One region of the Streptomyces sp. Pv4-95 genome, then DNA from elsewhere that is predicted to be linked to it. Evidence: riboswitches for the same ligand, from Rfam matches in the RefSeq annotation. Region 1 holds a riboswitch; each other region holds the start of a gene.
The links. Region 1 has a riboswitch for S-adenosylmethionine ahead of thrC (threonine synthase). Riboswitches for the same ligand answer to the same signal wherever they lie in the genome.
Positions count from the first base shown of each region.

Region 1 (10,160 bases):
CGATTGTCCTGCGCTCCACCCCGCCGATCTGCCCCCGCAGCGCCGACAGTCGTTCCTCCACGTCGGGGCGGTGCGCCCGCTCGCGCAGGAACTCGGCGTCCGCGCCGAGGCCGTACACGCCGATCGACGTCTTGTGCGGCTTGCCTCCCGCGAGGGCCGTCAGGAGGTACGGCGCCTCGTCGCCGGGGTGGCGCACCTCGCAGTCCGCGCCGAGCGCCGTCCCGCAGCAGCCGATGAAGGCCCGCGCCCACCGCTCGGTCAGGAAGTTCGCGTGGTCCGCGCCGAGGATGCCCGCGGCCAGCTGCCGCTGGATGTCGTCGGGCAGCATCGCGAAGTACTCCGCCGGTGCCCACGGCGTGTGCGAGAAGTGGCCGATGCGCAGGTCGGGGCGGCGGTCGCGGAGCAGGCCGGGCACCAGCGCCAGGTGGTAGTCCTGGACCAGGACCGCCGCGCCGGGCGCCGCCTGCTCGGCCAGCGCGTCGGCGAAGGCGGCGTTGTAGTCCACGTAGGAAGCCCACTGCGCCCGGAAGTCCGAATCGAATGCCGGTTCGATCGGCGTCTGGTAGAGCATGTGGTGGACGAACCACAGGACGGAGTTCGCGATGCCGTTGTAGGCGTCGGCGTACACCTCCGCCGGGATGTCCAGCATCCGAACGCGCTGTCCGCCGGTGTCCTCCGCGGACAGCAGCCCGCCGGTGCGCCGCACCGCCTCCCGGTCGCCCTCGCCGAGCGCCGCGCACACCCACACCGCGTCGGTGTCCGGGCCGATGGCCGACAGGCCCGAGACGAGCCCGCCGCCGCCGCGCTTGGCGGTCAGCGCGCCGTCCTCCCCCAGGGAGTAGGAGACCGGGCCGCGATTGGACGCGACGAGAACCTCGGCACCACTGCGCTCGGAGACCATGCCGCGAGACTAACCCGCGACAGATCCGCTCAAACGTACGGAGTCGGTCAGGCCGCCCGCCGCTCGGCGTATTCCGGGATATCGGCCATCGGAGGCCGCTCCTCGGTGTCCACGTCCGTCGTGCGCGGCACGAATCCGTCCTGCCCGCGGTCGAACTGGGTCAGCCGAGGCCGGATCAAGTGGCCGCGGGTGAGGCGCAGTTGAGCGGTGCGGTAGATCGCCGCGGCCATCCTCCCGAGGGCCTGGCCGTCCTGGTGGCGGTGCTTGCGCACGCCCACGTCGACCTGCGCCAGGGCGTCCAGGCCGACGGTGTGCAGCGCGTCGACGAGCAGGCCCAGCTCGACGCCGTAGCCGACCGGGAACGGCAGCCGCTCCAGCAGCGACCGTCGGGCGGCGTACTCGCCGCCCAGGGGCTGGACGAAGCCGGCCAGCTGCGGCCAGTGCAGGTTCAGCAGCGGGCGGGCCACCAGCTCGGTGACCCGGCCGCCCTGGCCGGCGCCCGAGCCGTCCACGCCGGTCTCCAGCGGCCGGTCGTACATCGCCTTCACGAACTGGATGTCCGGATCCGTCAGCAGCGGGCCGACGATCCCGGAGACGAACGACGGCGAGAACTCGCGCAGGTCGGCGTCGACGAAGCAGACGATGTCGCCGCTGGTGGCGAGCAGTGAGCGCCACAGCACCTCGCCCTTGCCGGGCAGCGCGGGCAGCCGCGGCAGGACGCTGTCGCGGTGCACCACCCTCGCCCCGGCCGCCGCCGCGACCTCGGCGGTGCGGTCGGTGGAGCCGGAGTCGAGCACCACCAGTTCGTCGACCAGCGCCGCCGCCTCGGTCATCAGCTCGCCGCGGATCGCCGCGACGATCGCGCCGACCGTCGCCTCCTCGTCGAGTGCGGGCAGCACCACGCTGACCGTCCGGCCCGTCTGCCGCTTGGCCTCCAGGAGCCGGCCGAGCGGCCGGTCGGCAGCGGACCAGGAGCGGCCGCTCAGCCAGCGCTCCACTTCTTCCAGCACGTCTACGATCTCCTCGGTGGCCGTCGAACGACGACCGTGTGATCCATCTCGCGGTTCGGACGACTATCTCAACCCTCACTGCCTTCGGTTACAGTCTTGAACAACGCGGATCACCGTCCTATGTCGGGGGTCCCGCAGAACAAACGCCTGGGTTTCGGCCCAGCGCCATACCGCTCATCCAGAGGGGCAGAGGGAAACGGCCCGTTGAAGCCCCGGCAACCCTCCAGCCGGTCTTGCCGCCAGGACGCTGATGTCCCGCGCGCGTGAGGCTCCCGGCTAGGGAAGGTGCCAAATCCGTCTCGTGGCGAGATGCGCCGCGAGGAAGATGAGGAGAAAGGGCCTCGCCTCCATGGCTGTGCAAGTCACCGAAAACACTCCCTCCGTCGCTCTCGGTCCCGCCGCCGCGCTCTCCTGCCGCGAGTGCGGACAGCGCTTCGACCTCGGCCCGATCTTCGCCTGCCAGGAATGTTTCGGGCCGCTCGAAGTCGCGTACGACCTGCCGAGCGGCGACCCTGAGGCCCTGCGGAAGCAGATCGAGGCCGGCCCCGACAACATCTGGCGCTACGCGCCGCTGCTGCCCGTCCCCGCCGACGTCGCGGACAAGCCGAACCTGAACCCGGGGTTCACCAAGCTGGTCAAGGCCGACAACCTCGCCCGTGAGCTGGGCGTCACCGGCGGTCTGTACGTCAAGGACGACTCCGGCAACCCCACGCACTCCTTCAAGGACCGTGTCGTGGCGATCGCCGTCGAGGCGGCCCGCGCCTTCGGCTTCACCACCCTGTCCTGCTCCTCCACCGGCAACCTCGCCGGTGCGGTCGGTGCCGCGGCGGCCCGTGCGGGCTTCCGCTCCTGCGTGTTCATCCCGCACGACCTGGAGGCCGGCAAGGTCGTCATGGCCGCGGTCTACGGCGGCGACCTGGTCGGCATCGAGGGCAACTACGACGACGTCAACCGCTTCTGCTCGGAACTCATCGGCGACCCGCTGGGTGAGGGCTGGGGCTTCGTCAACGTCAACCTCCGCCCCTACTACGGCGAGGGCTCCAAGACGCTGGCGTACGAGATCTGCGAGCAGCTGGGCTGGCAGCTGCCGGACCAGATCGTCATCCCGATCGCCTCGGGCTCGCAGCTGACGAAGATCGACAAGGGCCTCAAGGAGCTCATCGCGCTCGGCCTCGTCGAGGACAAGCCGTACAAGATCTTCGGCGCGCAGGCCGAGGGCTGCTCGCCCGTCTCGACGGCCTTCAAGGCCGGCCACGACGTGGTGCGGCCGCAGAAGCCGAAGACCATCGCCAAGTCGCTGGCCATCGGCAACCCGGCCGACGGGCCGTACGTGCTCGACATCGCGCGCCGTACCGGTGGTGCGGTGGAGGATGTCAACGACGAGCAGGTCGTGGACGCGATCAAGCTGCTGGCCCGGACGGAAGGGATCTTCGCGGAGACCGCGGGCGGTGTGACCGTCGGCGTGACCAAGAAGCTCATCGACAGCGGTCTGCTCGACCCGTCCCTGTCCACGGTCGTCCTGAACACCGGCGACGGCCTCAAGACGCTTGACGCCGTCGCCCCCACCACGGGGCCCTCGGCGACCATCCGCCCGAGCCTGGACGCGTTCCGCGCGGCCGGCCTGGCCGGCTGACCCGCCGCATGCAGCCCTACGGCCGCCGAGCGCAGCCGTAGGCAGTCGCACAGCCCCGAACTTGTACTCCGAAGTCGCTGGAAGGCAGAACCCATGAGCGTCAACGTCCGCATCCCCACCATTCTTCGCACCTACACCGACGGCAAGGCCGAGGTCGCGGCAGACGGCGCGACCCTCTCCGAGGTGATTGCCGACCTGGAGAAGAACCACCAGGGCATCGCGGCCCGGGTGCTGGACGACGCGGGCAAGCTGCGCCGCTTCGTGAACGTCTATGTCAACGACGACGACGTGCGTTTCGAGCAGGGCCTGGAGACGCCGACGCCGGACGGTGCGGGTGTCTCGATCATTCCGGCAGTGGCCGGCGGGTGCTAATTCGCGCCATCTCGCCTCTCGCTTGACTGGAATTGCCCCGTCCGCCGAAAAGCGGACGGGGCAATTCCGTTCTGTGAATGGGGATACCATGGCGAAGATCCCTCTCCGCGCGCGTGCCGAACGCATATGAGACCGCGGCGAGTTGTGCCCAAAGTGTGTGCGGCATTTGTCGCCCAGGTGCGTTATGCCCGGCCCGGCTTGCCCAGGGAAAGCGGTGTTTCACCGCATATTGCCGATTCTCCGGCGCCAGAATTCTCGTCCGATTGACCTGTTGCGCTGGGCAGTGGTGCAGATACATTCAGCGGCGGTCGACGCGTTCCGGCGCACACCCCGCGGGCCTTTCGGGGGGTGAGGTCTGACCCGGGTCCGCGGAGTGCGGTCCTGTGCAAGGGCCAGTAATAGGGGAGTTAGGCATGGCTCAGGGCACCGTCAAGTGGTTCAACGCGGAGAAGGGGTACGGCTTCATCGCGGTCGACGGTGGTGCGGATGTTTTCGTCCACTACAGCGCGATTCAGATGGACGGCTACCGCACCCTTGAGGAGGGTCAGCGGGTCGAGTTCGAGATCTCGCAGGGCCAGAAGGGGCCGCAGGCGGACATGGTCCGGGTGGCCGGCTGAAGCGCCGACCGACTGCAGCGTGATGAGGGTCCGCATCCCTGAGGGGGTGCGGACCCTCTGCTGTGCGTCCGGTGCGTGCGGCATGCGTTCGGCGTGCGTCCGGAGGGTGGGCCATCTCGGGAGGCGCTTGCACTCGCACCCCCCGAGTGCTAATCATTGCGTTAGCACTCTCCGAGTGAGAGTGACAGTTAAGGACCGACTCGGTGAGGTCGGCAGGCCGGTGGGGCAAGGAACCACAGGCTCGCAGACCGTCCGTCGCGGGCGCCAGCGCGGTCCGGAGCAATCCACCCCTGTCCGGGAGGACCACTTCACATGGCCAAGATCATCGCGTTCGACGAGGAGGCACGGCGCGGTCTCGAGCGCGGGATGAACCAGCTCGCCGACGCCGTCAAGGTCACCCTCGGCCCCAAGGGCCGCAACGTCGTCCTCGAGAAGAAGTGGGGCGCCCCCACGATCACCAACGATGGTGTTTCCATCGCCAAGGAGATCGAGCTCGAGGACCCGTACGAGAAGATCGGCGCCGAGCTGGTCAAGGAGGTCGCGAAGAAGACGGACGACGTCGCCGGTGACGGCACGACGACCGCGACCGTCCTGGCGCAGGCGCTGGTCCGCGAGGGCCTGCGCAACGTAGCCGCCGGCGCCAACCCGATGGCCCTCAAGCGCGGCATCGAGAAGGCCGTCGAGGCCGTCTCCGCCGCCCTGCTGGAGCAGGCCAAGGATGTGGAGACCAAGGAGCAGATCGCCTCCACCGCCTCCATCTCCGCCGCCGACACCCAGATCGGCGAGCTCATCGCCGAGGCGATGGACAAGGTCGGCAAGGAAGGCGTCATCACCGTCGAGGAGTCCCAGACCTTCGGTCTGGAGCTGGAACTCACCGAGGGTATGCGCTTCGACAAGGGCTACATCTCGGCGTACTTCGCCACCGACATGGAGCGTATGGAGGCGTCGCTCGACGACCCGTACATCCTGATCGTCAACTCCAAGATCGGCAACGTCAAGGACCTGCTGCCGCTCCTGGAGAAGGTCATGCAGTCCGGCAAGCCGCTGCTGATCATCGCCGAGGACGTCGAGGGCGAGGCCCTGTCGACCCTGGTCGTCAACAAGATCCGTGGCACCTTCAAGTCCGTTGCCGTCAAGGCCCCGGGCTTCGGTGACCGCCGCAAGGCCATGCTCGGCGACATCGCCATCCTCACCGGTGGCACCGTCATCTCCGAGGAGGTCGGCCTCAAGCTGGAGAACGCCGGCGTCGACCTGCTGGGCCGTGCCCGCAAGGTCGTCATCACCAAGGACGAGACCACCATCGTCGACGGTGCCGGTGACAGCGAGCAGGTTCAGGGTCGCGTGAACCAGATCCGCGCCGAGATCGAGAACTCGGACTCGGACTACGACCGCGAGAAGCTCCAGGAGCGCCTGGCGAAGCTGGCCGGCGGCGTGGCCGTCATCAAGGCCGGTGCCGCCACCGAGGTCGAGCTCAAGGAGCGCAAGCACCGCATCGAGGATGCCGTTCGCAACGCGAAGGCGGCCGTCGAGGAGGGCATCGTCGCCGGCGGCGGCGTGGCCCTGCTCCAGGCCTCCGCGGTCTTCGAGAAGCTTGAGCTCGAGGGCGACGAGGCCACCGGTGCCAACGCTGTGAAGCTGGCCCTGGAGGCCCCGCTGAAGCAGATCTCCGTCAACGGCGGCCTCGAGGGTGGCGTCGTTGTGGAGAAGGTGCGCAACCTGGCCGTCGGCCACGGCCTGAACGCCGCGACCGGTGAGTACGTCGACATGATCGCCGAAGGCATCATCGACCCCGCCAAGGTGACGCGCTCCGCGCTGCAGAACGCCGCGTCGATCGCCGCGCTGTTCCTCACCACCGAGGCCGTCATCGCCGACAAGCCGGAGAAGGCGGGCGCTGCCCCGGCCGGCGGCGGCATGCCGGGCGGTGACATGGACTTCTGATCCTCCCGGATCAACTGTCCTCACGTTCGCCGGGGCGGCACCTTCCTTCCAGGAGGGTGCCGCCCCGGCGGCGTTTCATTTGCGGCGCACGCGGGGCCGGTGCACGCGGGAACGGTGCGGTGTTGTGTGGCCCGGTGGCCCGGTGTGGTGTGGTGCGGTGCGAGGTGACTTGCTCGTGTTGTGGTGGGCGGAACGCGGGGTGTCATCCTCCCTGGTGCGTGGGGCAGTTGGGGAGGGAGGGGGACGGGGGCTAGGCGCCCCACCCGTTCCTTGAAGGCAGGCATCGGAGCGCGATGTCTGGTGACGGGAGCGCGGCGCCCCCGGGGCTCGGCCCGGAGCCCGGCGCCCCCCTGGCTCGGCCCCGCGCCCCGCGGCCGGGGCTTGAGGCCCGGGGGGGCGCCGGAGGTTGGGGTGAGGTGGGTCGGTGCTCCGAGGTTCGGGGGCTTGAGGCCCGGGGGTGCCGGACGCGTCCGTAGGGCTGTTGTCCAGCGGGGCGGTATACGGACGCGTCAGGCGGGGGCTGCTTCGGAGTGCGGTGCGGCGTAGGGGCGGTCAGACGTTGGCCGGTTGGGCGTCCGGGTCCTCGCGGTCGGGTGTCGGGGCGGGAGTGCGGCCGTTGTCCGCGACGGCGGCCGGGGCGGTCGTGGGGGCGCCTGTGCCGGCTTCGGTGCCGGTGTCACGGGGGGTGTCGGCGTTCAGGTCCGTGAGCATCTGCTTGCTGAAGCCGAAGAAGTAGGTGGCGAGGAAGCCGACGACATAGCCGACGGCCAGGCTCATGGCGTAGACGGCGATCGTGGTGCCGACACCTTGGTTGCCCTTGACCAGGGGGAAGAGGGCCCAGCCGGACGGGCCGATGGCGGTGGAGCCGACCGCGTCGCCGAGTTGGTTGAACAGGCCGACGAAGCCGCCACCGAAGGCTCCGCCGACGCAGGCGGTGATGAAGGGGCGGCCGAGGGGGAGCGAGACGCCGTAGATCAAGGGCTCGCCGACGCCCAGGAAGCCTGCCGGGAGAGCGGACTTGATGGTCGTACGGAGGGAGCCGTTGCGGGGGAGGCGGAGGTAGACGGCGAGGGCCGCGCCGACCTGGCCCGCGCCCGCCATGGCGAGGATGGGCAGCAGAACGGTGTAGCCCTGCTGCTCGATGAGGGTGGTGTGGATGGGGATCAGGGCCTGGTGGAGGCCCAGCATGACCAGGGGGAGGAAGAGCCCGCCGAGGACGAAGCCGGCGAACGCGCCGCCGTGTGCGAGCAGCCAGTTGGCGAAGCTGCCGATGGCGGTGGAGACCTCCCCGGCCGCGTACATCAGGCCGAAGATGGTGACCAGGCCGGTGAGGAGGACCGTGAGGGTGGGGGTGACGAGGACGTCGAGCGCCTCGGGGACCCACTTGCGGCACCACTTCTCCACCTGGACGGCGAGCAGGGCTGCGGCCAGTGCGCCGAGGACGCCGCCCTGGCCGGGGGAGAGCTTCTGGCCGAAGGCGGTGATGTTCGCGACGCCGGGGAAGACGATGATCGCGGCGACCGCGCCGCCCAGCACGGGGGTGCCGCCGAACTCCTTGGCGGTGTTGTAGCCGACGAACACGGCGATCAGCGACATGAAGCCGGAGGCCATGGCGGCGAGTGCCGGGACGACCGACGGCGCCCAGCCGAGGTTGGTCAGCAGGCCGTTGATGCCCGCGACGATGCCGCAGCCGATCAGGGCGGGAATCAGCGGGACGAAGATGTTGGCGATCCGGCGCAGGAAGAGCTTGACCGGGGTGGCGTTCTTCGCCTTCCGGCGTGCCTTGAGGGCGGCGCCCTGGGCGGCCAGTTCCTCGGCCGTGGTGGAGTGCGACGCAGCGGAGCCGGGCGCCGGTGCCGGGGTGGGGGTGGCGGGCCGGGCGGCGTCGGGCTCGGAGGGTGTGGCGGTGGCCGGCTCGGGGGTGCCGGCCGGTTCGGGTGTGGTGGCGCGCGCCTCCTCCACCAGCCGCTCGAACTCGGGAGTGACCCGGGCGACCGTCCCGGGACCCAGCACGATCTGGTAGGTGTCGTCCTCGACCACCCCCATCACGGCGGGCAGTGCCTGCAGGGCGTCGTCCTGGACCAGGGAGCGGTCCACGATGCCGAGGCGGAGCCTGGTCATGCAGTGGGCGATGGAGGAGAGGTTCCCGGCGCCGCCGACGAGGGGGAGGATCGCGGCGGCGGTGGCGCGGTTCTTGTCTTCGTTCATGTGCGGTGCCTTGCTGTGCGAGCAACCAGGGGACGGGTCAGCTGTTCCGCGTGGCCTGGAGGGCCGCGCGGAGATGGCCTTGGGAGTCGTGGAGAAGGCGGGCGGCCGTCGGACCGTCGACCTCGCCGAGGAGGGTGAGGATGGCGTTCTTCACCTCGCCGTCCGTCGCGGCCAGGGCTGCCTCGATCTCCGGATCGGAGGCACCGGTGGCGAGCGCGACGATGCGCCGGGAGCGGGCCCGCAGCTTTTCGTTGGAGGCGCGGACGTCGACCATCAGGTTTCCGTAGGTCTTGCCCAGCCGGATCATGGTGATCGTCGAGATCATGTTGAGCACCAGCTTCTGTGCCGTGCCCGCCTTCAGCCGGGTGGAGCCGGTCAGCAGCTCGGGGCCGACGACGACCTCGATGCCGTGCTCGGCGGACGCGGCCAGCTCCGAGCCGGCGTTGCAGGACAGCCCGATGGTCAGCGCGCCCAGCGAACGGGCGTGCTCGACGGCGCCGACGGCGTACGGCGTGCGGCCGGAGGCGGAGATACCGACGACGGTGTCCCGGTCCGTCAGACCGATCGTGGACAGATCCTCGGCGGCGAACTTCTTGCTGTCCTCGGCGCCCTCGACGGCGGTGACCATCGCGGACGGGCCGCCCGCGATCAGCCCGAGCACCTCGGAGGGGTCGGTGTTGAACGTCGGCGGGCACTCGCTGGCGTCCAGCACCCCGAGCCGGCCGGCCGTACCGGCACCGGCATAGATCAGTCGGCCGCCTTGGGCCATCCGCGCGGCGGTGGCGTCGATGGCGGCGGAGATCTGCGGGAGCTGACCGGCGACGGCGGCGGGGACCTGGGCGTCCTCGCCGTTCATCGTGCGGGCGATCTCCAGGGTGGAGAACCTGTCGATCTCGGCGAGCTCGGGCCGGAACGCCTCTGTGGTGAGGGTGTCCAGCTGGGCCCGCAGCTGTGCGTGTTCGGCGGGGGAAGTCATGGGTGTCGGCTCTTTCCGGGCTCGTACGGCTCAGTACGACGTGATCGGTGCGGGGCTCGGCGGCTGTCGGGAGGAAAGCCCAGCGCTGAAGGGGCGGCGCTGAGATCCGGCGCCGGGGCTCAGCGGGGGGAGCGCGGGGAGTGGCGGTGTGCGAGGGCTTCGTAGGACGCGGACAGGGCGGGCGCCGCGGTCTCGTACGTGCGCTGCGCGACTCCTATGAACAGGCAGTCGACGACGAGGAGTTGGCTCGTCCTGGAGGACATCGCCGCCGGTCGCAGCTCGCTCTCACGGGCGGTGGAGGTGGTCAGGATGTAGTCGGCGTACGAGGCGATCTCGCTGTCCGGGCGGCCGGTGATCGCGATGGTCGTCGCGCCGTGGTCGAAGGCGACACGCAGCGGCTCTATGACGTCGGTCGTGCGCCCGGAGTGGGTGATGGCGATGGCGACATCGCCGGTCCGCATCTGCACGGCATTCGTCACCGCGAGGTGCGGGTCGGAGTGGGCAT
Region 1 is NZ_CP127172.1:3,480,377-3,490,536, reverse strand. It holds gene QOM21_RS15235 (trehalose-6-phosphate synthase) at 1-901, opposite strand, end outside; gene QOM21_RS15230 (glucosyl-3-phosphoglycerate synthase) at 949-1,911, opposite strand; SAM riboswitch class I at 2,083-2,243, shown strand; gene thrC (threonine synthase) at 2,261-3,544, shown strand; gene QOM21_RS15220 (MoaD/ThiS family protein) at 3,638-3,916, shown strand; gene QOM21_RS15215 (cold-shock protein) at 4,330-4,533, shown strand; gene groL (chaperonin GroEL) at 4,846-6,471, shown strand; gene QOM21_RS15205 (PTS transporter subunit EIIC) at 7,024-8,679, opposite strand; gene murQ (N-acetylmuramic acid 6-phosphate etherase) at 8,717-9,655, opposite strand; gene QOM21_RS15195 (MurR/RpiR family transcriptional regulator) at 9,775-10,160, opposite strand, start outside.

Region 2 (10,160 bases), 2.6 Mb from region 1:
AGGTCAACTGGCTCTTCGGCTTCCTGCTGCTGGTGCTGGGCATGTTCACCGGCTTCACCGGCTACTCGCTCCCCGACGACCTGCTCTCCGGCACCGGCGTGCGGTTCATCGAGGGCGTCATCCTGGCGATGCCGCTGGTCGGTTCGTACCTGCAGTTCTTCATCTTCGGCGGGGAGTTCCCGGGGCACGACATCATCCCCAGGTTCTTCACGGTGCACGTCCTGCTGCTACCGGGCATCATGCTCGGCCTGCTGGTGGCGCACCTGATCCTGGTCTTCTACCACAAGCACACGCAGTTCCCGGGTGCCGGCAAGACCAACAACAACGTCGTCGGTATGCCGCTGCTGCCGGTCTACATGGCCAAGGCCGGAGGCTTCTTCTTCCTGGTCTTCGGTGTGATCTCGGTGATCTCCGCGATCGCCAGCATCAACCCGGTGTGGGCGATCGGCCCCTACCGGCCGGACCAGGTGTCCACCGGCGCCCAGCCCGACTGGTACATGGGCTTCGCCGAGGGTCTGGTGCGTGTGATGCCGGGCTGGGAGTGGAACTTCTGGGGCCACACCGTGAACTTCGGTGTGCTCATCCCGATCGTGGTGTTCCCGCTGGTCCTGGTGGCCATCGCGGTCTACCCGTTCGTGGAGTCCTGGGTCTCGGGCGACAAGCGCGAGCACCACATCCTGGACCGTCCGCGCAACGTCCCGACCCGCACCGGCTTCGGCGTCGCCTGGCTGGTCGCGTACTTCGTGATGCTGATCGGTGGTGGCAACGACCTCTGGGCCACGCACTTCCACCTGTCGCTCAACTCCCTCACCTGGTTCGTCCGGATCGGCTTCTTCGTCCTTCCGGTGCTGGCCTTCATCGCCACCAAGCGGATCTGCCTGGGTCTGCAGCGTCGCGACAAGGACAAGGTGCTGCACGGACGCGAGTCCGGCGTCATCAAGCGCCTGCCGCACGGTGAGTTCATCGAGGTGCACGAGCCGCTCGACCAGGAGCAGCTGCACACGCTCACGCAGCACGAGCAGCCCAAGCCCGTGGAGCTCGGCCCCGAGGTCGACGAGAACGGTGTCGCCCGCAAGGTGTCGCGGGGGCAGAAGCTGCGCGCCAAGCTGTCGAAGTCGTACTACGGCGAGGACAGCGTCATTCCGAAGCCCACGGCCGAGGAGTACAAGGAGATCACCAGTGGCCACGGCCACCACTGATCCCCGCAGCGCCGTGTAGTCACGGCAGGTAGCACGCCACCCAGAGGGCCCCGTCCGGCGAATGGACGGGGCCCTCCGGCCTGCCGGGGCCTCGGTAGGCTGACGGCACAAGCAGGAGACGATCCAGGAGTGTGGACCATGAACGTTGTGACCCCGGTAGGCGGCGACAGCGTGGCGGCCCACACCTGGCCGGACGTGCTGAACGCCCTGCTCGACGGCCGTGACCTCGCCGCGGACGACACCGCGTGGGCGATGGACCGGATCATGCGGGGCGAGGCCAGCGACGCGCAGATCGCCGGGTTCGCGGTGGCGCTGCGGGCCAAGGGCGAGACCGTCGCGGAGATCTCCGGGCTGGTGCGGACGATGTACCGGCACGCCCGGCTGATCGAGGTCCCCGGGCCGAGCGTCGACATCGTCGGCACCGGCGGCGACGGCGCCAAGACCGTCAACATCTCCACGATGTCCGCGATCGTGGTGGCCGGCACCGGCGCGAAGGTCGTCAAGCACGGCAACCGCGCGGCCTCGTCCGCCAGCGGCGCGTCCGATGTGCTGGAGAAGCTCGGGGTCAACCTCGATCTCACCCCCCAGCGGGTCACCGAGGTCGCCCAGGAAGCGGGCATCACCTTCTGCTTCGCGGTGAAGTTCCACCCGTCGCTGCGGCATGTCGCGCCCGCGCGGCGCGAGCTGGGCATCCGTACGACCTTCAACGTCCTCGGCCCGCTGACCAACCCGGCGAAGGTGCGGGCGCAGGCGACCGGTGTGGCGGACGCCCGGATGGCTCCCATCCTCGCCGGGGTGCTCGCCGAGCGTGGTTCCTCCGCGCTGGTCTTCCGCGGAGACGACGGGCTGGACGAGCTGACGACGACGGCGACCTCCCGGGTGTGGATCGTGCGGGACGGCGCGGTGCGCGAGGAGTCCTTCGACCCCAGGGACGTCGGGATCCCCCTGGTGCCGGTGGAGGCGCTGCGCGGCGCGGACGCGTCGTACAACGCCGATGTGGCCCGCCGGCTGCTGGAGGGCGAGACCGGGCCGGTGCGCGACGCGGTGCTGCTGAACTCCGCGGCCGCCCTGGTGGCCCTGGAGCCCTCCGACGCGCCCTTGGCGGAGCAGATCCGGGCCGGCATCGAGAAGGCCGCCCGGTCGATCGACTCCGGCGCCGCGAAGCGGGCCCTGGAGCGCTGGGTGGCCGCAAGCAACGTCTGACCGGCCGCGTGGTGTGACGCAGGACTCGGTCCGTCCTTCGGACCGGGTCTTGCGCCCGCCGGTCGGTGTGGCATGATTCTGCGCAGGTCACGAGTGACAGCGATGCAGGCCCCGGCCCGCTGTCCGGCAACCCTCCTTCCGTGGCGGGGTGCCCCGGGTGATGACCAGGCCGCAGGCAGCGAGGTCTGTGGCAAGCGCGGATCCCTCGCCAGGGATCCTGGTTGTCGAGGGAGATCTCTCCGTGATTCAGCGAATGCGATAGGGCCCGACGGCCCCTTTTCCGCACCCTTTTCTCTTCACGCTGCGCCGCCGCGGCTTTCTGTGCTCACGGCCGTTTCGCAGCGAATTCGCTTATCTCCCAGGGGAGTTCGCCATGTCTGTTTCCGCCGTCGCCGCCGACCGTTCGCTCTGTGCCCCGCTGCCGGTTCTGGGCCGGGATGTCCTCGTCCCGCTCGTGACCGGCGGCGAGGTCGACTACGCCGCGCTCGACTACGCCGCCAGCGCACCGACCCTGCAGCGGGTCTGGGACGACGTGGCCGGCTACGCGCCGTACTACGGCAGCGTGCACCGCGGTGCCGGATACCTCTCGCAGCTGTCCACCGACCTGTTCGAGAACAGCCGCGCCACCATCGCCGGCTTCCTCGGCTGCCGCGCCGATGACCAGGTGGTCTTCACCCGTTCGACGACCGACTCGCTGAACCTGCTGGCGGCCGCCCTGCCGCGGGACACCGAGGTCTTCGTCTTCGAGACCGAGCACCACGCCTCGCTGCTGCCGTGGGAGCAGCGTGCGGACACCGCCGTGACGTACCTGAACGCGCCGCGCACCCCGCAGCAGGCGGTGGAGACCCTGGAGAAGGCCCTGGCAGGCCGGGCGGCGGGGACCGGCCCGGCGCTGGTGTGCGTGACGGGTGCCTCCAACGTGACCGGTGAGCTGTGGCCGGTGCGGGAGCTGGCCGCCGCGGCGCATGCGCACGGCGCCCGCATCGTGCTGGACGCGGCCCAGCTCGCGCCGCACCACCCGGTCGACATCGCCACCCTGGACGTGGACTGGGTCGCCTTCTCCGGACACAAGCTGTACGCCCCGTTCGGCGCCGGAGTGCTGGCCGGCCGCGCGGACTGGCTGCAGGCCGCGGAGCCCTACCTGGCGGGCGGTGGCGCCAGCCGCAAGGTCTCGCGGCGCGCGGACGGCGGCGTGGACGTCGAATGGCACACCACCGCGGCCCGGCACGAGGCCGGCTCGCCCAATGTCATCGGCGCCTACTCCATCGCCTCCGCCTGCCAGGCGCTGACCGAGGCCGGCTTCGACAGCCTGGTCGCCCGCGAGCAGGCGCTGATCGCCCGCCTCCGCGAGGGCCTGGCCGAGGTGCCCGAGGTGAAGGTGCTCTCGCTCTTCGGGGACGACGCCCCGCGGGTGGGCGTGCTGTCGTTCGTCATCGAGGGCTGGAACAGCTCGCACTTCGCGGCGGCGCTGTCGGCCGAGTACGGCATCGGCGTCCGCGACGGCCTGTTCTGCGCCCACCCGCTGGTGCGGACCCTGCTGGGCAGTGAGCCGCAGGAGCCGGGCGAGTGCGGTGCGCCGGAGGCGGCGCCGGGGGAGCGGTCGCTGAACGCCATCCGGGTCAGCTTCGGCGCGGGGACGCCCGACGAGCATGTCGAGCGGTTCGTGCGGGCCGTCAAGGAACTGGTGGCGGACGGTGCGCGCTGGAACTACCGCACCGAGGACGGGCGTTGCGTGCCCGACACCTCGGCCTGACGCTGGTGCCCCGGGACCGGGCGGTCCTCGCCGCCGGCCTCCGGACGCCTGCTAGGCGTCCAGGCCGATGGCGAAGGCCGCTTCGAGGTCGTGCTGGGAGTAGGTGCGAAAGGCGATGTGCGTCTCGGTGGAGGCGACGCCGGGCACCTTGCTGATCCGGCCGGGGATGACATCGGCGAGGTCGTCGTGGGCGGCCACCCGCACCATCGCGATCAGGTCGTGCGCACCGGTGACGGAGTAGACCTCGCTGACACCCTCCAGCGCGGCGATCTTCTCGGCGATCTCCGGGATCTGGTCCACGCTGGTCTTGATGAGCACGATCGACGTGATCACGGCTGGCTCTCTCCCTCGGTCGCCGGTTCGTTCCCCCGGGTGGCCTCCACACTATCTCTCCCGTAGCGCACCCATGCGTACAGGAACCCGAGCGCGAACCCCACCACATGGGCGAGGTAGGCGACCCCCGGGCCGCCCGGATCGTGCCGCGCCGCCTGCCACTGCAGGCCGAACCAGAACAGCAGCACGATCCAGGCGGGGAAGCGCAGCGGCAGGAAGAACAGGAACGGGAAGAGGCTGGTCACCCGGGCCTTGGGGAAGAGGTACAGAAAGGCGCCGAGGACACCGGAGATCGAGCCGGACGCGCCCACGAGGGTCTGGGGGGAGGCCGCGTGGGCGGCCGCGTAGCCGAGCAGCGCCAGATAGCCGGTGGCGATGTAGAAGAGGGCGAACGGCAGCCGGCCCATCCGCGCCTCGGTCATGCCGCCGAAGACGTACAGGAACAGCATGTTGCCCAGCAGGTGCAGCCAGCTGCCGTGGACGAACAGCGCGCTGAGCGGGGTGGCGAGCGCGGCGACCGAGCCGCTCCACAGGTCGACGGGGATCACGCCCCAGCGCTCGAAGTAAGCGGTCTGGGCCTGCAGCAGGGCGTCGCCCGTGCCGTACACGTGGTTGAGGCCGGAGGCCGGGCCGATCACGAAGACCGTGCAGCACAGGCCGATCAGCACGTTCGTCACCCGCGAGAACACCACGGCGAGGGACCGGGCCGGGTGCGGGGGCCGGGGGACTCCGGGGAACAGGGACGGCGCCGTCATGAAGTGATCATGGCGCAATGCGGGCAATCGGGACAGAGTGCCTCGCCGCGTCCCGGCTCCTGGGCGGACCCGCACCGGCCCCCCGTCAGGCCGTAGGGTTACAGGCAGTACTTTGCGTACTTCCGCAGTCCGACGGCGCACCGCGTGAAACCGCACAACTGCACGAGCACGACGAGCACGAAAGAGGACGACACGATGGCTGTTCCCCTGCCGACGGCCGAGACCCGGTGGCGCTGCACGCTGTGCGGCAACCTCACGCGTTTCGATGTGACCCGTCAGTCCAAGGTGGTGGAGTACCTCCACCTCGACCTGGCCGGGGAGCCGAAGGTGGAGGAGCGCGAGGTTCTGAGTGAGAACATCGAGTCCGTGCGCTGCCGCTGGTGCAACGCGGTCGACCAGATCGAGCTGGTGGACCGGCCGGGCGCGAGCGCCTGAGATCGGAGCGATGCAGCCGTGGTGGAGCGTCCAGAAGGGGAGCCGGGGGCGGAGCGTGCCGCCGCATCCGAGGGTGCGGCCGACGACGTGCTGGACCGCCCGCTGCCCGAGGGCGTCCGGCGCCGTGTGGTGGCGCTCACCGCGGACTCGTTCGGCGGCCTGACCGTCTCCGAACTCCCGCCTCCGCTGCGTCAGTACGCCCGCTTCACGCCGTCCCGCCGCGCCAAGTTCGCCGGTAACGCGATGGCCGCGGCGCTGGAGAGCGACGCGGTCTTCCGGCAACGCATCGCGGGCAAGCTCCGCGAGGCCCAGCCGGAGCTGGCCGCCGCCCTCGACCACGGCACCCCGCCCGCCGCCGCCGACCCGCTGGATGTCGCGGCGGCGGCGTACGTCCTGCGCCCGGACGGCTGGGTCAAGCTCGTCGCGGCCGCCGGCGAGGAGGCCCAGCGGGCCAGTGCCGAGCGGGCCGGCGAGGAGGCCGAGCGGGAGCTGGCCAGGCTCCGCGAGGAGCTGTCGCAGGCCCGTACGGAAGCCCGTGCGGAAGCCGACCGGATCCGGGTGGACCTCGACGCCGCCCGCAAGGAGAACGAGTCGCTCCAGCGCAAGCTGCGCAGTGCGCTGAGCGACGTCAAGCGCGGTGAGGCCGCGGTGCGCAAGGCCGAGGCCGCCCTGGAGGCCCAGCGGTCCCAGGCGGCCACCGAGAAGACCGCGGCGGACAGCGAGCTGCGCCGGCTCAAGGCCAGGATCGCCGAGACCGAGGCGTCCCTGGAGACCAGCAGGCGGGCCGCCCGCGAGGGGCGCAGCGTCGAGGACATGCGGCTGCGGCTGCTGCTCGACACGGTGCTGGACGCGGCTCAGGGGCTGCGCCGCGAGCTGGCGCTGCCACCGGCCAGCGTCCACCCCGCCGACACCGTCGAGGCGGTCGCACCGGGCCAGATGACACCGAAGGACGTCGCAACCCGGGCGCTTTCGGACATGGATCCGGCGTTGCTCGACCAGCTTCTGGCCCTGCCGCAGGCGCACTTGGTGGTCGACGGCTACAACGTCACCAAGACCGGCTATCCCACGATGCCGTTGGACAAGCAGCGGCTGCGGCTGCTGGGCGGGCTCGCCGTGCTCGCGGCACAGACCGGCGCGGAGATGACCTGCGTCTTCGACGGCGCGGAGCTGGCGGCGCCGGTGCTGCTCGCGCCGCCGCGCGGGGTGCGGGTGCTGTTCAGCAAACCGGGCGTAACGGCCGATGAGTTGATTCGTCAGCTCGTAAGGGCCGAACCGCCCGGCCGCCCGGTCGTCGTGGTCTCCACCGACCGGGAAGTGGCCGACGGTGTCGCGAAGGCCGGCGCCCGGCCGGTCGCATCGGCCTTGCTTCTCAAGCGACTTGCGCGGACCTGAGCCGAGCGGAATCCGGCGGGAAAATCGCCGCCGACGGTATCTGAGCGTCAAATGCCCATTACTGCCCGTGTGATGTTGGTAAAGCTTGGGCGTGTGACGCAGTTTTTTGCCGTGAGGATTTGAAGCGATCACAACTCGGTTACTAAGGTCAGGCCTCGAACCTTCATGCAGGTGATCATCCACCCGGGATGAACAGTGAAGGAACCGCCGAGTCCGCAGCGTTCACGCGGAGCCGGGGTCTCACCCCCCCCACTTCCCGGTAGGCGGCTGGAGGAAGAAGGAGCTCGCCTTCGTGGCGTCCCACCGTCGACCCAAGCAGCCGAGCCGTACTCGTGTGACCGTGCTGACCGCGACCGCGGCCGCGGCCGTCGCCCTCTCGTCGCAGGCCGCCCAGGCCGATCCGCAGCAGACGAAGAAGGACGTCAAGTCCGAGGTCGACAAGCTCTACGAGCAGGCGGAGCAGGCCACCGAGAAGTACAACGGCGTCAAGGAAGACCAGGAGAAGCTCCAGAAGGAGGTCGAGAGCCTCCAGGACAAGGTCGCCCGCGGCCAGGGTGAGCTGAACCAGCTGCGCAAGGGCCTGGGCGCCGTCGCCTCCGGCCAGTACCGCAGCGGCAGCATCGACCCCTCCGTCCAGCTCTTCCTCTCCGGCGACCCGGACTCCTACCTCGAGAAGGCCGCCACCCTCGACCAGTTGAGCGGCAAGCAGGCCGACCAGCTGAAGACCATCGCGGACAAGCAGCGCCGGCTCGCCCAGGCGCGCGCCGAGGCCGCGAGCAAGATCGAGGACCTCACCGAGACCCGCAAGGCGCTCGGTGACAAGAAGGACGAGATCAAGGGCAAGCTCGGCAAGGCGCAGGAGCTGCTCAACACCCTCACGGCCAAGGAGCGCGCCGCGCTGCAGGCCAAGGAGGACCGCGCCAACCGCAGCAACTCCCGGATCGACCTCGGCAGCGACGTGCCTGCCTCGCAGCGGGGTGCGGCCGCCCTGTCCGCCGCCCAGGCGAAGATAGGCTCGCCCTACGTCTGGGGCGCCACCGGCCCGTCCTCGTTCGACTGCTCGGGACTGACCTCCTGGGCCTACCAGCAGGCCGGCCAGTCCCTGCCGCGCACCTCCCAGGAGCAGGCCAACGCCGGCACCCGGATCGGCGGGCAGGACGCACTCAAGCCGGGCGACCTGGTGCTCTTCTACGGCGACCTGCACCACATCGGCCTCTACGCGGGCAACGGCCAGGTCCTGCACGCCCCCAAGCCGGGCGCGGCCGTTCGCTACGAGTCGATCAACAACATGCCGTTCATGTTCGGGGTCCGCGTCTGAAGCGCCCCGCTCTGCCGCCCGAACGGGCGAATTGCGGCCTGCGCCGCTGACTTCCCGCCCCGCCGGTGACCTGCACAGTCACCGGCGGGGTGGCGTTTTGCGTACGGGCGGAGGTCTTTGGCCGGTGTGGACCGTCGCGGTTACTGTCTGCCCTCGCAGCTGCCGGTCACCGACCGCCCTCCGGGTGGGCAGGGGCTGCACACGGAAGGAGTGCGGCCCTCTTGGTGTCCCATCGCCGTACCTCGCAGCCCGGCCCCGTCACCCTCACCGGTGTCACCGTCCTGTCGGCCGCCCTGGCGACCGCGGCCGCGGCGCTCACCTCGGCACCGGCCGTCGCGGACCCCGCGGACGGCCCCGCCGGGCGCGACCCGGCGGCCTCGGCCACGCGGCTCACCGCGCTCTACGAGCAGGCGGAGCGCGCCACCGAGAAGTACAACGGCGCCCACGAGCGGGCCCGCAGCCTCCGCGTCCAGGTGACCAACCTCCAGGACCGCACCGCCCGCGCCCAGGAGCGGGTCAACCGGATGCGCGGACGGCTCGGCGTGCTGGCCGCCGCCCAGTACCGGGCCGGCGGCATCGACCCCACCGTGCAGCTGCTGCTCTCCGAAGGGCCGGACCGGTATCTGGAGAAGGCCGCCGCGCTCGACCGGCTGCACCGCACCCAGGCCGGCGAACTCCGTGAACTCCAGGTCGCCCAGCGGACCCTGGAACAGCAGCGCCGGGAGACCGTCGCCCGGCTGGCCGATCTGGAGGCGGGCCGCAAGGCGGTCGCGCGTCACAAGAAGGCCGTGCAGGGCAAGCTCGCCGCCGCGCGGCGGATGCTGAACGGACTGCCCGCGGACGTGCGCGCGGCCTACGACCGGGCCTCCAGGGCCCTCGGGCGGGACGGCATCCTCCCGGACCTCTCGGAGGCCCTGCCCACCTCGGGGCGGGCCGCCGCGGCCGTCGCCGCCGCCCGGGCCGCGGTGGGCTCCCCGTACTCCTGGGGAGGCTCGGGCCCCTCGGCGTTCGACTGCTCCGGACTCACCCAATGGGCCTACGGCCGGGCCGGCGTCTCCATCCCGCGGACGTCGCAGGGGCAGCGGGGCGCCGGGCGGCAGGTGTCGCTGGGCGAGGCGCAGCCGGGAGACCTGGTCGTCTACCGCTCGGACGCCAGCCACGTCGGGATGTATGTCGGCAACGGCCAGGTCGTGCACGCGCCCTACCCCGGCGCGCGGGTGCGCTACGACCCGGTCGGGATGATGCCGATCTCGTCCATCACCCGGCCCTGAGGCGGATCCCCCGCGGTGTTGCCCCGGCCCGGCCGCACATACGATCGGCCGCATGTCAGGTCAGCGGGCGATACGGACGCGGCCGCGAGCCGTGGCGGCGGGCTGCGGCGCGCTGCTGCTCGCGCTCCTCGGCCAGCTCGTGGGCTGCGCGCCGGCGCCGGACTCGCGTGACCGCTTCCCGGACGTCCAGCGGATGCTCGACGCCCGGGCGCGCGCGGTCGAGGGCCGGGACGCCGCCGCGTTCCTGGAGTCCGTCGACCCGCAGGCCACCGCCTACCGCGCACGGCAGCAGCAGCTGTTCGGCAACCTCGGCTCGGTTCCGCTCGCCGACTGGCGCTACGAGCTCGTCTCGACCGGCGACTTCCCGCTCCCGGAGGGCGGCACCGGCGAGCGGCTGGCCGCGAAGGTGCGGCTGAGCTACCGCCTGAAGGGCTACGACACCGTGCCGGTCGCCTCCTACCAGTACCTCACGCTGAGCGAGCGTGCGGGCCACTGGCGGAT
Region 2 is NZ_CP127172.1:6,077,443-6,087,602, forward strand. It holds gene QOM21_RS26590 (cytochrome bc complex cytochrome b subunit) at 1-1,199, shown strand, start outside; gene trpD (anthranilate phosphoribosyltransferase) at 1,338-2,402, shown strand; SAM riboswitch class IV at 2,488-2,605, shown strand; gene QOM21_RS26600 (aminotransferase class V-fold PLP-dependent enzyme) at 2,776-4,155, shown strand; gene QOM21_RS26605 (Lrp/AsnC family transcriptional regulator) at 4,207-4,488, opposite strand; gene QOM21_RS26610 (rhomboid family intramembrane serine protease) at 4,485-5,243, opposite strand; gene QOM21_RS26615 (hypothetical protein) at 5,439-5,678, shown strand; gene QOM21_RS26620 (NYN domain-containing protein) at 5,697-7,070, shown strand; gene QOM21_RS26625 (NlpC/P60 family protein) at 7,363-8,388, shown strand; gene QOM21_RS26630 (NlpC/P60 family protein) at 8,610-9,659, shown strand; gene QOM21_RS26635 (hypothetical protein) at 9,712-10,160, shown strand, end outside.
Region 2: linked by a shared signal. The riboswitch ahead of QOM21_RS26600 (aminotransferase class V-fold PLP-dependent enzyme) and the one ahead of thrC (threonine synthase) in region 1 are both predicted to bind S-adenosylmethionine.

Region 3 (10,160 bases), 4.5 Mb from region 1:
TCGCCGCCCATACCGATCAGGACAGCGCGACCGGCCCGGCCCAGGGCGCGGATCGCCTCGTTGATGGCGCCGGGGATGCCGCTGCACTCCAGAAGGACATCGGGGGTGAAATCGAGCTCGGACACCGGGGTCTGCGCGACGTTCACGGCAGTGGCCCCGAATTCCCGGGCGAGTTGCAGGCGGTGCGGGACGATGTCGGTGACGACCACCTCGGACGCCCCGAAGGCCAGCGCGGTCTGGGCGGCGATGAGGCCGACCGGCCCGGCGCCGGTGACCAGGATCCGGTCACCCGGGGCGACCCGGGCCTTGCGACAGGACGACACGCCCACCGAGAGCGGTTCGAGAAGGGCGGCCGCCTCGTCGCTCAGCGAGTCCGGTACCGCGTGTGCGAACTCCTCGTGCACCGCCACGTACTCGCAGAAGACACCGTCCACCGGAGGGGTGGCGTAGAAGACCATCTCGGGGCAGAGGTTGTACCGGCCGAGGCGGCATTCGGCGCAGGAGCCGCAGGGCGTGCCGGGCTCGATGGAGACCCGCCGGCCCACCTCGTGCCGCTCCGCGCCGGGGCCGCGGGCCACCACGGTTCCGGCGGGCTCGTGACCGAGGATCATCGGCGCGGTCATGACGAAGTCACCGATCCGGCCGTGGCGGTAGTAGTGCACATCGGATCCGCAGGTGCCGACCGCGTCGACCCGGACGAGGACCTGGCGCGGCCCGGGGGAGGGGGCCGGGCGTTCCTCGATGACGAGCTGTTCGGGGCCCTGGAGTACGGCGGCGCGCATGGTGGCGGGTGTCTGGAACATTGCGGGGGTGCGACCTTTCAGGAGCGGGCTGGAGGTGTGTCCACCATCGGCAGCCGGGTGCGTGCGGGGGAGGGGCGAGGAGGACTGTCAGGCGAGGGTCCCCGGGACCGGTTCCTCTGACCGGCTTCCCTCGGTGACGGTGTGGGCTTCGGGGCGCATGCCGTCGCCGGGCGAGGTGACGTACAGGCAGAGCACCGCGTTGACGAGGAGCAGTCCCGCGTAGATCCACATGAGGCCCTGGAATCCGAACGTGCTGTAGGAGACGGTCCCGATGAGCGGGCCGACAGCGACGCTCAGACCGGCGCCCAGCGTGTAGACGCCCATCACCTGGCCTCTGCGGTCCGGTGCCTGAGTGATCATCATCGCGGGCAGGGGAACGTAGCCCGCAAGGCCGGCTCCGTAGACGGCGACCGCGAGGGCGGCCACGGGGAAGTCGTAGCCGGCCGCCGCGGGAAGGTAGTAGCACAGCAGGCACCCGAGGGCCCCGAGCACACCGCCGAACAGAGCGCAGGTCTTGCGGCCGCTCCAGTTGTCACCGAGCACACCGAAGACCAGGAGGGCACCCAGGTTCGTGACCATCATGATCACGAGCAGGGTGTTCCACTCCCCGTCGCTGAACCCCAGATCCCTGACGAAGAACGGCATGAAGACCCACATGCCGAAGGAGGGCGTGGTGTTGATCAGCCGGATGATCAAGCTGACCCCGAGCTTCGGCTTCTCGAAGAGGATCTTGAAGGTGCCCAGCAGCTCCGTACGGGCATCGCGGCCCGGCGCCAGCCCCGTGAGGCCGGTGCGCTCGCGCAGCAGGAGCAGGACGATCAGGGAACCTGCGGCGACCATCGCCAACGAGAGCCACAGCGTCGGGTAGAAGCCGATCATCGGCATGGCCGCGGCGAACAGGAAGGAGCCGATGATGGGATAGCCGGAGCTGTAGGCGAACCAGAACCAGCCGACGGCCTTGCTCTGGTGGTCCTTGGGGGCCACCGCCATGATCCAGGACAGAAAGCCGTAGGCGAACATCGGGTAGCCGAAGCCGCGCACACCATAGGTGATCATGACGAGGTCGTAGCTCTCGGCCGGGATGGCCACCGTCAGCATCAGGACGTGGAAGACCACCCAGATCCCGGCGCCGATCGCCATCACCCGCCGCGGGCCCCATCGATCGGACAGCAGGCCGGCGCCCAGGAACGAGGCGATGGCCGCCGTGACGCCGTAGACGGTGATGATCGCGCCCGCGCCGGTCTCCGAGAACCCGAGGTCGGTCCCGAAGAACTTCGACAGATAGCTCGTCTCGACGCCATCACCGATCATGAAGAACAGCAGGCCGACGTAGCCCCAGACGAGCGGTTTGGGGATGCCGATCCGGTCGATCGGATGGCGCCGGTACGAGGTTTCTGTGCGTGTGCTCATGGCTGTGTCACTCCTGCCGGCGTGGTGTGCGTCCTTCGGCCGGTGCCCGTGAAGGGGGCTCCGGTCTCGGTGAAGTCGTCCTGCGTGGGGATGTCGCGGATACCTGGGCCGAGGCCGAGCGCCGCGAGCCCCGTGAGTCGCTCGACGGCAGGGGGCCGACCAGGGCCGTTGGCGACGACTGCGCGCAAGGGCTCGCTCCTCATTTCCTGGTGGATTGCCGTGGACAGTAGCCATGAAGTTACGGTGCCGCAAGCGTTTACATCTCATTAAATGTGTGAAATCTTGCTTGCGAGAATCACTGAAAACGTGGCCTGAAGTGGGGGAGGTGGCTCCGGCGCCGCAGCGGCCGGCTCAGCGTCCAGGGGGCCGTTTGGGCGGCCATCTCAGGTGGGCTGGTCGGTAGCCTGCGGCCGTGGGAATCGAACGGAGCCCTGACCGCTGGTTGGAAGACACACGGACGTCCTACGCACCGTCGCAGCGAGCTGTGCCGTTCAGGTGCGCAATCTTCTGGAGGCGACGCCCGCTCAGCGGACGGCCCTGGCGCACTTCGCCGACCTGGTGCGCAGCCGCGGAGGCGGGCCGGTCGCAGACGTGGGATGTGGGCCGGGCAGGATCACGGCCCACCTGCTTCACCTGGGTGTGGACGTGTTCGGGATCGACCTCTCACCCGGGATGATCGAGGTGGCCAGGACGGGACCGCGTCGGGCTCCGGCTCGCGGACGGCTCCACGACGGACCTCGACCTCGCTGACGGCTCGCAGGCCGGCCTGATCGCCTGGTACTCGCTCATCCACATCTCCGACGAGGAGATCGCCTCGGTCCTCGCGCACTTCCGGCGCGTGTCGCGGCCGGGTGGGCCACTGCTCCTCGGCTTCCACGTCGGTGATGAGCCGGAGTTGACGACGCGGGGCCTCAGCGGCGTGGCCGAGGGGTACGCCGAGGCTGGGCGAGCGGCTTCAACAGGCTTACGTGGTGAGGGACTCGGCGGTCCTACACATGCTCCTTTTGCCGGGCGGGACGACAGGGCGAACGCGGCTGGGACGGTTTCGTCCGGCTGGGCCCGCCTGAGGTTTCACAGCAGATCTCCGCACATGCTCACACCGTCGGCCGTGGTGTGTCACCGTCCGGGCCGGTCTGTTCGCACGACCGAAACATCGCGTTCGCAGACCGCGGTGCCGTGTCGGCCCCGCCGTCTCAGACTCCGGTCAGCGGCGTTGACATCCCTTCCGCGGCCTGTCTAACTTACGGCGCATCTCGGTCATGAGTGTCAGCGACAAGCCCTGGCTGGCTGGCCGGCAACCCTCGCATCGCGGTGGGGTGCCCCAGGTGACGACCGGACCGGACGATTTTTCGGTAAGCGCGAGGCCCCGCGGGGCGGACTTGGTGATGGTGACGGCGATGTACGCAGCTCCGGAGACGGCCGCATGGCGGCGCTACGGTCGCGTCGTGACGTCCGTGAACCGTCCGGTCGATCTGCTCCGCGTCAACAGTGCCCTGTGTAGGGCTTCCTGTCGTACCGTCCGCCACGGCTCGTCCGTGGACGGCAGCTGAAACGTCGTCGTTCCGACCCGCATCGCACGGAACGGACGCATCGGACGCATCGGATGCGTCGGAGGCATCCGGTTCATCTGCTGCGACGGACGTTTCTGACGTTCTGACGCCCTGAGGGCCGTGGCGTTGGTTTCGCCCCTCACTTCCCTGCCCCCGTGCCGCTCCTTCCCCGGCGCTACGGCGTGCGCAGAGCCATGTCTCTGCATCGCGCCGTAGCCACCCTGGCGGCCGGGGTGTTCATACCTGCTGGAGTCCTCCATGAGTGAACGTGTCGGCTCTGCTGTGTCCTCCGGCTCAGCACCCCCCATCGAGGCGGCTCCCCGTCCCGAGCCCTCGCCACCCCTACCGCCTCGGCCGCCGGCGCCGCAGCGGGTGCTTCCGCTGCGGCGCCCCGGGCGGTGGATCGCCACGGTGATCGTGCTGGTGCTGGTCGCCCAGATCGTGCACGGGCTGGTGACCAACCCCTTCTACCAGTGGGACCGGTTCCTGTACTGGTTCGTGCGTCCCACGATCATCGACGGGCTGTGGATCACCCTCCAAGTCGCCGCATACAGCGCGGTGTTGGGGCTGCTAGGCGGTATTCTGCTCGCGTTGGCCCGGCTCTCCGCGAGCCCGGTGCTGCGCGCGATCAGCTGGACCTACGTCTGGCTGCTCCGCTCGGTGCCGCTGATCGTCGTGCTGCTGTTCCTCTACAACTTCAGCGCCCTCTACAAGACCCTCAGCCTCGGTGTGCCGTTCGGCCCCGCCTTCGTCACCTTCGACGAGTCACGGCTCGCCACCGACATGGTCGTCGCCGTCATCGGACTCAGCCTCAACGAGGCGGCGTACGCGGCGGAGGTCGTCCGCGGCGGCCTCCTCTCCGTCGACCAGGGCCAGCACGAGGCGTCGGCCGCGCTCGGTCTGCCGAGGGGCTACCAGTTCACGAAGATCGTCTTTCCGCAGGCCCTGCGCTCCATCACCCCGAACTACGTCAACCAGCTGATCGGCCTGATCAAGAGCACCTCGCTGGTGTTCTACGTGTCGCTGCTCGACCTGTTCGGCTCCGCGCAGAGCATGGGTGCCACCTACCCCGGGGACATCGTTCCGCTGCTGCTCGTGGCCACCGTCTGGTACCTGATCCTCACGAGCCTGGTGTCCGTCGTCCAGTTCTACGTCGAGCGGTACTACGCCCGGGGCGCCACGCGCAGCCTGCCGCCGACCCCGTTGCAGAAGCTGCGGGCCGGTCTGCGCGATCTGAGGGCCCGTCTACGCAGGGAGGCCGCCGTATGAGCACCGAGACCACCAACACCTCCGGCACCGGCGCGTCCACCGAGACCGCCAAGACGACCGAGAGCACGAAGGCCGTGAAAACCGTGGGGCCCGCCAGATCAGCCGAGGTCCTCGGGACGGGCCCCGCCACCGTCGAAGTGCATGACGTGCACAAGTGGTACGGGGCCCATCAGGTCCTCGACGGTGTCGAGTTGACCGTACGGCCGGGCGAAGTGACCGTGATCCTGGGGCCGTCCGGATCCGGCAAGTCCACGCTGCTGCGGGTGATCAACCACCTGGAGAAGCCCGAGGTCGGCCATGTCAGCGTCAACGGGGAGCTGATCGGTGTACGCCGCCACGGTGAGCGGCTGAAGGAGCTGAGCGAACGGGCCATCCTGACGCAGCGCAGCCGCATCGGCTTCGTCTTCCAGAACTTCAATCTCTTTCCGCATCTCACGGTGCTGGACAACGTGGCCGCGGCCCCGGCCGCGTCCGGCAGGCTGAGCAGGCCGGAGGCCAGGGATCTGGCGCGCGAACTGCTCGGTCGGGTGGGGCTCGCGGACAGGGCCGGTGCCTATCCACGGCAGCTGTCCGGCGGCCAGCAGCAGCGCGTGGCCATCGCCCGCGCACTGGCCCTGCGTCCCGGAGTCATCCTCTTCGACGAACCCACCTCGGCACTCGACCCCGAACTCGTCGGTGAGGTGCTGGCCGTCATCAAGGATCTGGCCACCAGCGGTACCACCCTCGTCGTCGTCACCCACGAGATCGGCTTCGCCCGCGAGGTGGCCGATCGCGTGGTCTTCATGGACGGCGGCCGGATCGTCGAGCAGGGGCCGCCGTCCGAGGTGCTCGACCACCCCGAGCACGAGCGGACCAGGGATTTCCTGAGCAAGGTGCTCTGATCCCGGCCGTCGGCCACCTGCCGCCCCCGAACCAGCGGCCCGCCGGGTCCGCGTCCCCCACACCTTCATCACGCCCCACCGCACACCGAATAAGGACTGCCATGTCGCCCCTCAGCCTTCGAAGCCGCCTCCTCCGAGGTCTCACCGCGGGAACCGCCGCCGCCTCCCTCGCCGCCGGGCTCGCCGGATGCGGGGGCGACAGCGACGCGTCCACCCACCCCGACAGCGCAGCGGACGGAACCGTCACCGTCGGCGCGGTCTCCAACGGCGCCGCCAAGGAGACCGAACTCAAGGTGTCCGAGGTGAAGTCCATCAGCGCCAAGCTGCCCGCCTCCGTCGCCAAGAGCGGCAAACTGGTGATCGGTGTCGGCGCCCTGCCCTCGGGCTCCGCGCCGCTGACCTACGTGGGTGACGACCAGAAGACCCTCACCGGCTCCGAACCCGACTTCGGCCGGCTGGTCGCCGCGGTGCTCGGCCTTGAGCCGGAGCTGAAGAACTTCACCTGGGAGAACCTCTTCGTAGGTGTCGACAGCGGCAAGGTCGACCTCGCCGTCTCCAACGTCACCGACACCGAGGAGCGCAAGAAGAAGTACGAGTTCGCCTCCTACCGGAAGGACAACCTCGCCTTCGAGGTGCCCAAGGCGAGCAAGTGGACCTTCGACGGGAACTACAAGGTTCTCGCGGGCAAGACCGTAGCGGTCGGGGCCGGCACCAACCAGGAGAAGGTCCTGCTGGAGTGGCAGGCCAAGCTGGCGAAGCAGGGCAAGAAGCTCACGGTCAAGCACTTCCAGGAGAGCAACAGCACCTATCTGGCGCTGAGCAGCGGGAAGATCGACGCCTACTTCGGCCCGAACCCCTCGCTCTCCTACCACACCACCCGAGTGGCGAAGACCCCCAACCCGACACGTATCGGGGGCACTTACTCCGGTGCCGGTGCGTCCCTGCAGGGCCTGATCGCGGCCACCGCGAAGAAGGACAGCGGCCTGGCCGAGCCGGTCGCTGACGCCATCAACCACCTGATCAAGAACGGCCGGTACGCCAAGTGGCTGGCCGCATGGAACCTCTCCAACGAAGCCGTCACCAAGTCCGAGGTCAACCCGCCCGGCCTCCCGACCGACAACTCCTGACTCATCTGCCCCGGCCTCGGCCGGGGGACACCCCAGTTCACCGGTGCACCCAGGGGCCTCCGCCGCCACGCCCAAGGGCGGCGGAGGCCCCTGGCGCCCCGGCCCGCCCGCATCAGGCCGGGCCGCTGCCTGCGGAGATACCGGAACACCATGCCCACCAGCGTCCTTCCCACCCCTGACATCGCCCCGTACGACGAACCCGCCCTCGAAACGGCGCGAGTCGGGCCCGACGACGTACCGGAGGTCCCCCAGCCGATCGCGGGAACCGGCCGGGACCCGTGCTGGTGCGCACGCGTGACGCGCGGGCGGAACAGACCGGGGCCACGGACCGTTGACCCCGAAGACGTCGAGCCGGAAGGGCGGAGGTGACCGCGGATGATCCGTCAAGCGCGCCTCCGTGTCCCGAAGCTCGTCCCGAGCCGCCCCGTGCATCTGTACTCGCGGCCCCATATCGACCTGCACCGCGTAGCCGGCGCGCTCTGTTGCTCCTGACCTGCTACCGCGCGGCCCGACCCACTGGGTGAGGGCCTGCTCTCTCGTACGGTCGATCAGGAAGGCACCCTCTCTCGTGACCTCATCACGCTCTACCCTGCCCGCTTCGCCCTCCCCACTGCACCTCGCCGTCGCCCTCGACGGCGCCGGCTGGCACCCGGCCGCCTGGCGCGAGCCGGTGTCCCGGCCCCGGGACCTGCTCACCGCCGGCTACTGGGCCGACCTCGTCGCGGAAGCCGAGCGTGGGCTGCTCGACTTCGTGACCATCGAGGACGGTCTCGGGCTCCAGTCGTCGGAGTTCACCGGGCCCGACGGGCGCACCGACCAGGTGCGCGGTCGTCTGGACGCGGTGCTCATCGCCGCCCGTACGGCCCCCCTGACCCGGCACATAGGAATCGTGCCGACCGTGGTGGCCACGCACACGGAGCCGTTCCACCTCTCCAAGGCGATCGCGACCCTCGACTATGTGAGCGGCGGCCGCGCCGGGCTGCGCGTGCAGGTGACGGCCCGCCGGAACGAGGCCGCGCACTTCGGGCGCCGTGCGATTCCGCCGCTGCGTGTCGAGGACATCGACACGCCGGCCGGCCGGGAGGTGGCGACCGACCTCCTCGACGAGGCCGCCGACTACGTCGAGGTGGTGCGCCGGCTCTGGGACAGCTGGGAGGACGATGCGGAGATCCGGGACGTCGCCACCGGCCGTTTCATCGACCGCGACAAGCTCCACTACATCGACTTCGCGGGCAGGCACTTCAGTGTCCGGGGCCCGTCCATCACGCCGCGGCCGCCCCAGGGCCGGCCGATCGTCAGCGCCCTCGCCCACCGGTCCCTCCCGTACCGGCTGGTGGCCCGCTCGGCAGATCTGGGATACGTCACTCCGCACGACACCGCCCAGGCCCGCGACATCGTCGCGGAGATCCGCGCGGAGCAGACCGCGGCCGGCCGGGCGGATGAGCCGCTGCACCTCTTCGGTGACCTGGTGGTCTTCCTGGATGACGACGCAGCGGCGGCGGTGGCCCGACGTGAGCGCCTCGACGACCTCGCGGGCCACCGGTACACGAGCGACGCTCCGATCTTCACCGGGACGCCCGTCCAACTCGCGGATCTGCTACAGGAATTGGAGACAGCCGGGCTGACCGGATTCCGGTTGCGTCCCGCCGTCGTCGGCCATGACCTCCCGCAGATCACCCAGGGCCTGGTCCCCGAGCTCCAGCGCCGGGGCGTCTTCCGGCGTGCGTACGAGGCCGACACCCTGCGCGGCCTGCTCGGACTCGCCCGCCCCGCCAACCGCTACGCCGCCGCAGCGGCCGACGCCGTCACCGCCTGAGCCGGAGGACCGTACGACATGAGCAAGCCGCTGAAGCAGATCCACCTGGCCGCCCACTTCCCCGGCGTCAACAACACGACGGTGTGGAGCGACCCCGAGGCCGGCAGCCACATCGAGTTCAGCTCCTTCGCGCACTTCGCGCGGACCGCCGAACGCGCCAAGTTCGACTTCCTGTTCCTCGCCGAGGGGCTGCGACTGCGCGAACAGGGCGGCCACATATACGACTTGGACGTCGTGGGCCGGCCGGACACCTTCACGATTCTCACCGCACTCGCCGCCGTCACCGACCGCCTCGGGCTGACCGGCACCATCAACTCCACCTTCAACGAGCCCTACGAGGTGGCCCGCCAGTTCGCGAGCCTGGACCACCTCTCCGACGGACGCGCTGCCTGGAACGTCGTCACCTCCTGGGACGCCTTCACCGGCGAGAACTTCCGGCGCGGCGGCTTCCTGCCGCAGGAGGAGCGCTACTCGCGGGCCAAGGAGTTCCTGGCCACCACCCACGAGCTCCTCGACTCCTGGAGCGGGCAGGAGATCGTCGCCGACCAGCGGTCCGGCACCTTCCTGCGGGACGCACAGGCCGGGGCCTTCGTGCACAAGGGGCAGCACTTCGAGATCGAGGGACAGTTCAACGTGCCGCGCAGCCCGCAGGGCCGCCCGGTGATCTTCCAGGCCGGTGATTCCGACGAGGGACGGGAGTTCGCCGCCGCCGGAGCCGACGCGATCTTCAGCCGGTACAGCACCCTCAAGGAGGGCCAGGAGTTCTACACCGACGTCAAGGGCCGCCTCACCAAGTACGGACGGGGCCACGACCAGCTGCTGATCCTGCCCGCCGCGACCTTCGTCCTCGGCGACACCGACGCCGAGGCAAAGGAGGCCGCCCGTGAGGTTCGCCGCCTGCAGGTCAGCGGCGCCACCGCGATCAAGCACCTGGAGTTCGTCTGGAACCGCGACCTGTCCGCGTACGACCCGGACGGCCCGCTGCCCGACATCGATCCCGACCTCGGCGAGCACACCATCGCCCGCGGCCGCGCCCAGGTGCGCATGTACCGCGACCCGCTGGCCACCGCCCGCGAGTGGCGCGAGCGCGCGGCCGCCAACAACTGGTCGATCCGCGACCTGGTCATCGAGACCGGCAACCGCCAGTCCTTCGTCGGCTCCCCGGCCACCGTCGCCGAGACGATCAACGACTTCGTCCAGGCGGACGCCTCCGACGGCTTCATCCTCGTCCCGCACCTCACCCCCGGCGGCCTCGACGGCTTCGCCGACACGGTGGTCCCGCTGCTCCAGGAGCGCGGCGTCTT
Region 3 is NZ_CP127172.1:7,966,632-7,976,791, forward strand. It holds gene QOM21_RS34985 (NAD(P)-dependent alcohol dehydrogenase) at 1-803, opposite strand, end outside; gene QOM21_RS34990 (MFS transporter) at 891-2,213, opposite strand; gene QOM21_RS34995 (hypothetical protein) at 2,853-2,963, shown strand; SAM riboswitch class IV at 3,469-3,578, shown strand; gene QOM21_RS35000 (amino acid ABC transporter permease) at 4,022-5,032, shown strand; gene QOM21_RS35005 (amino acid ABC transporter ATP-binding protein) at 5,029-5,913, shown strand; gene QOM21_RS35010 (ABC transporter substrate-binding protein) at 6,015-7,040, shown strand; gene QOM21_RS35015 (putative leader peptide) at 7,416-7,532, shown strand; gene QOM21_RS35020 (LLM class flavin-dependent oxidoreductase) at 7,609-8,856, shown strand; gene QOM21_RS35025 (NtaA/DmoA family FMN-dependent monooxygenase) at 8,875-10,160, shown strand, end outside.
Region 3: linked by a shared signal. The riboswitch ahead of QOM21_RS35000 (amino acid ABC transporter permease) and the one ahead of thrC (threonine synthase) in region 1 are both predicted to bind S-adenosylmethionine.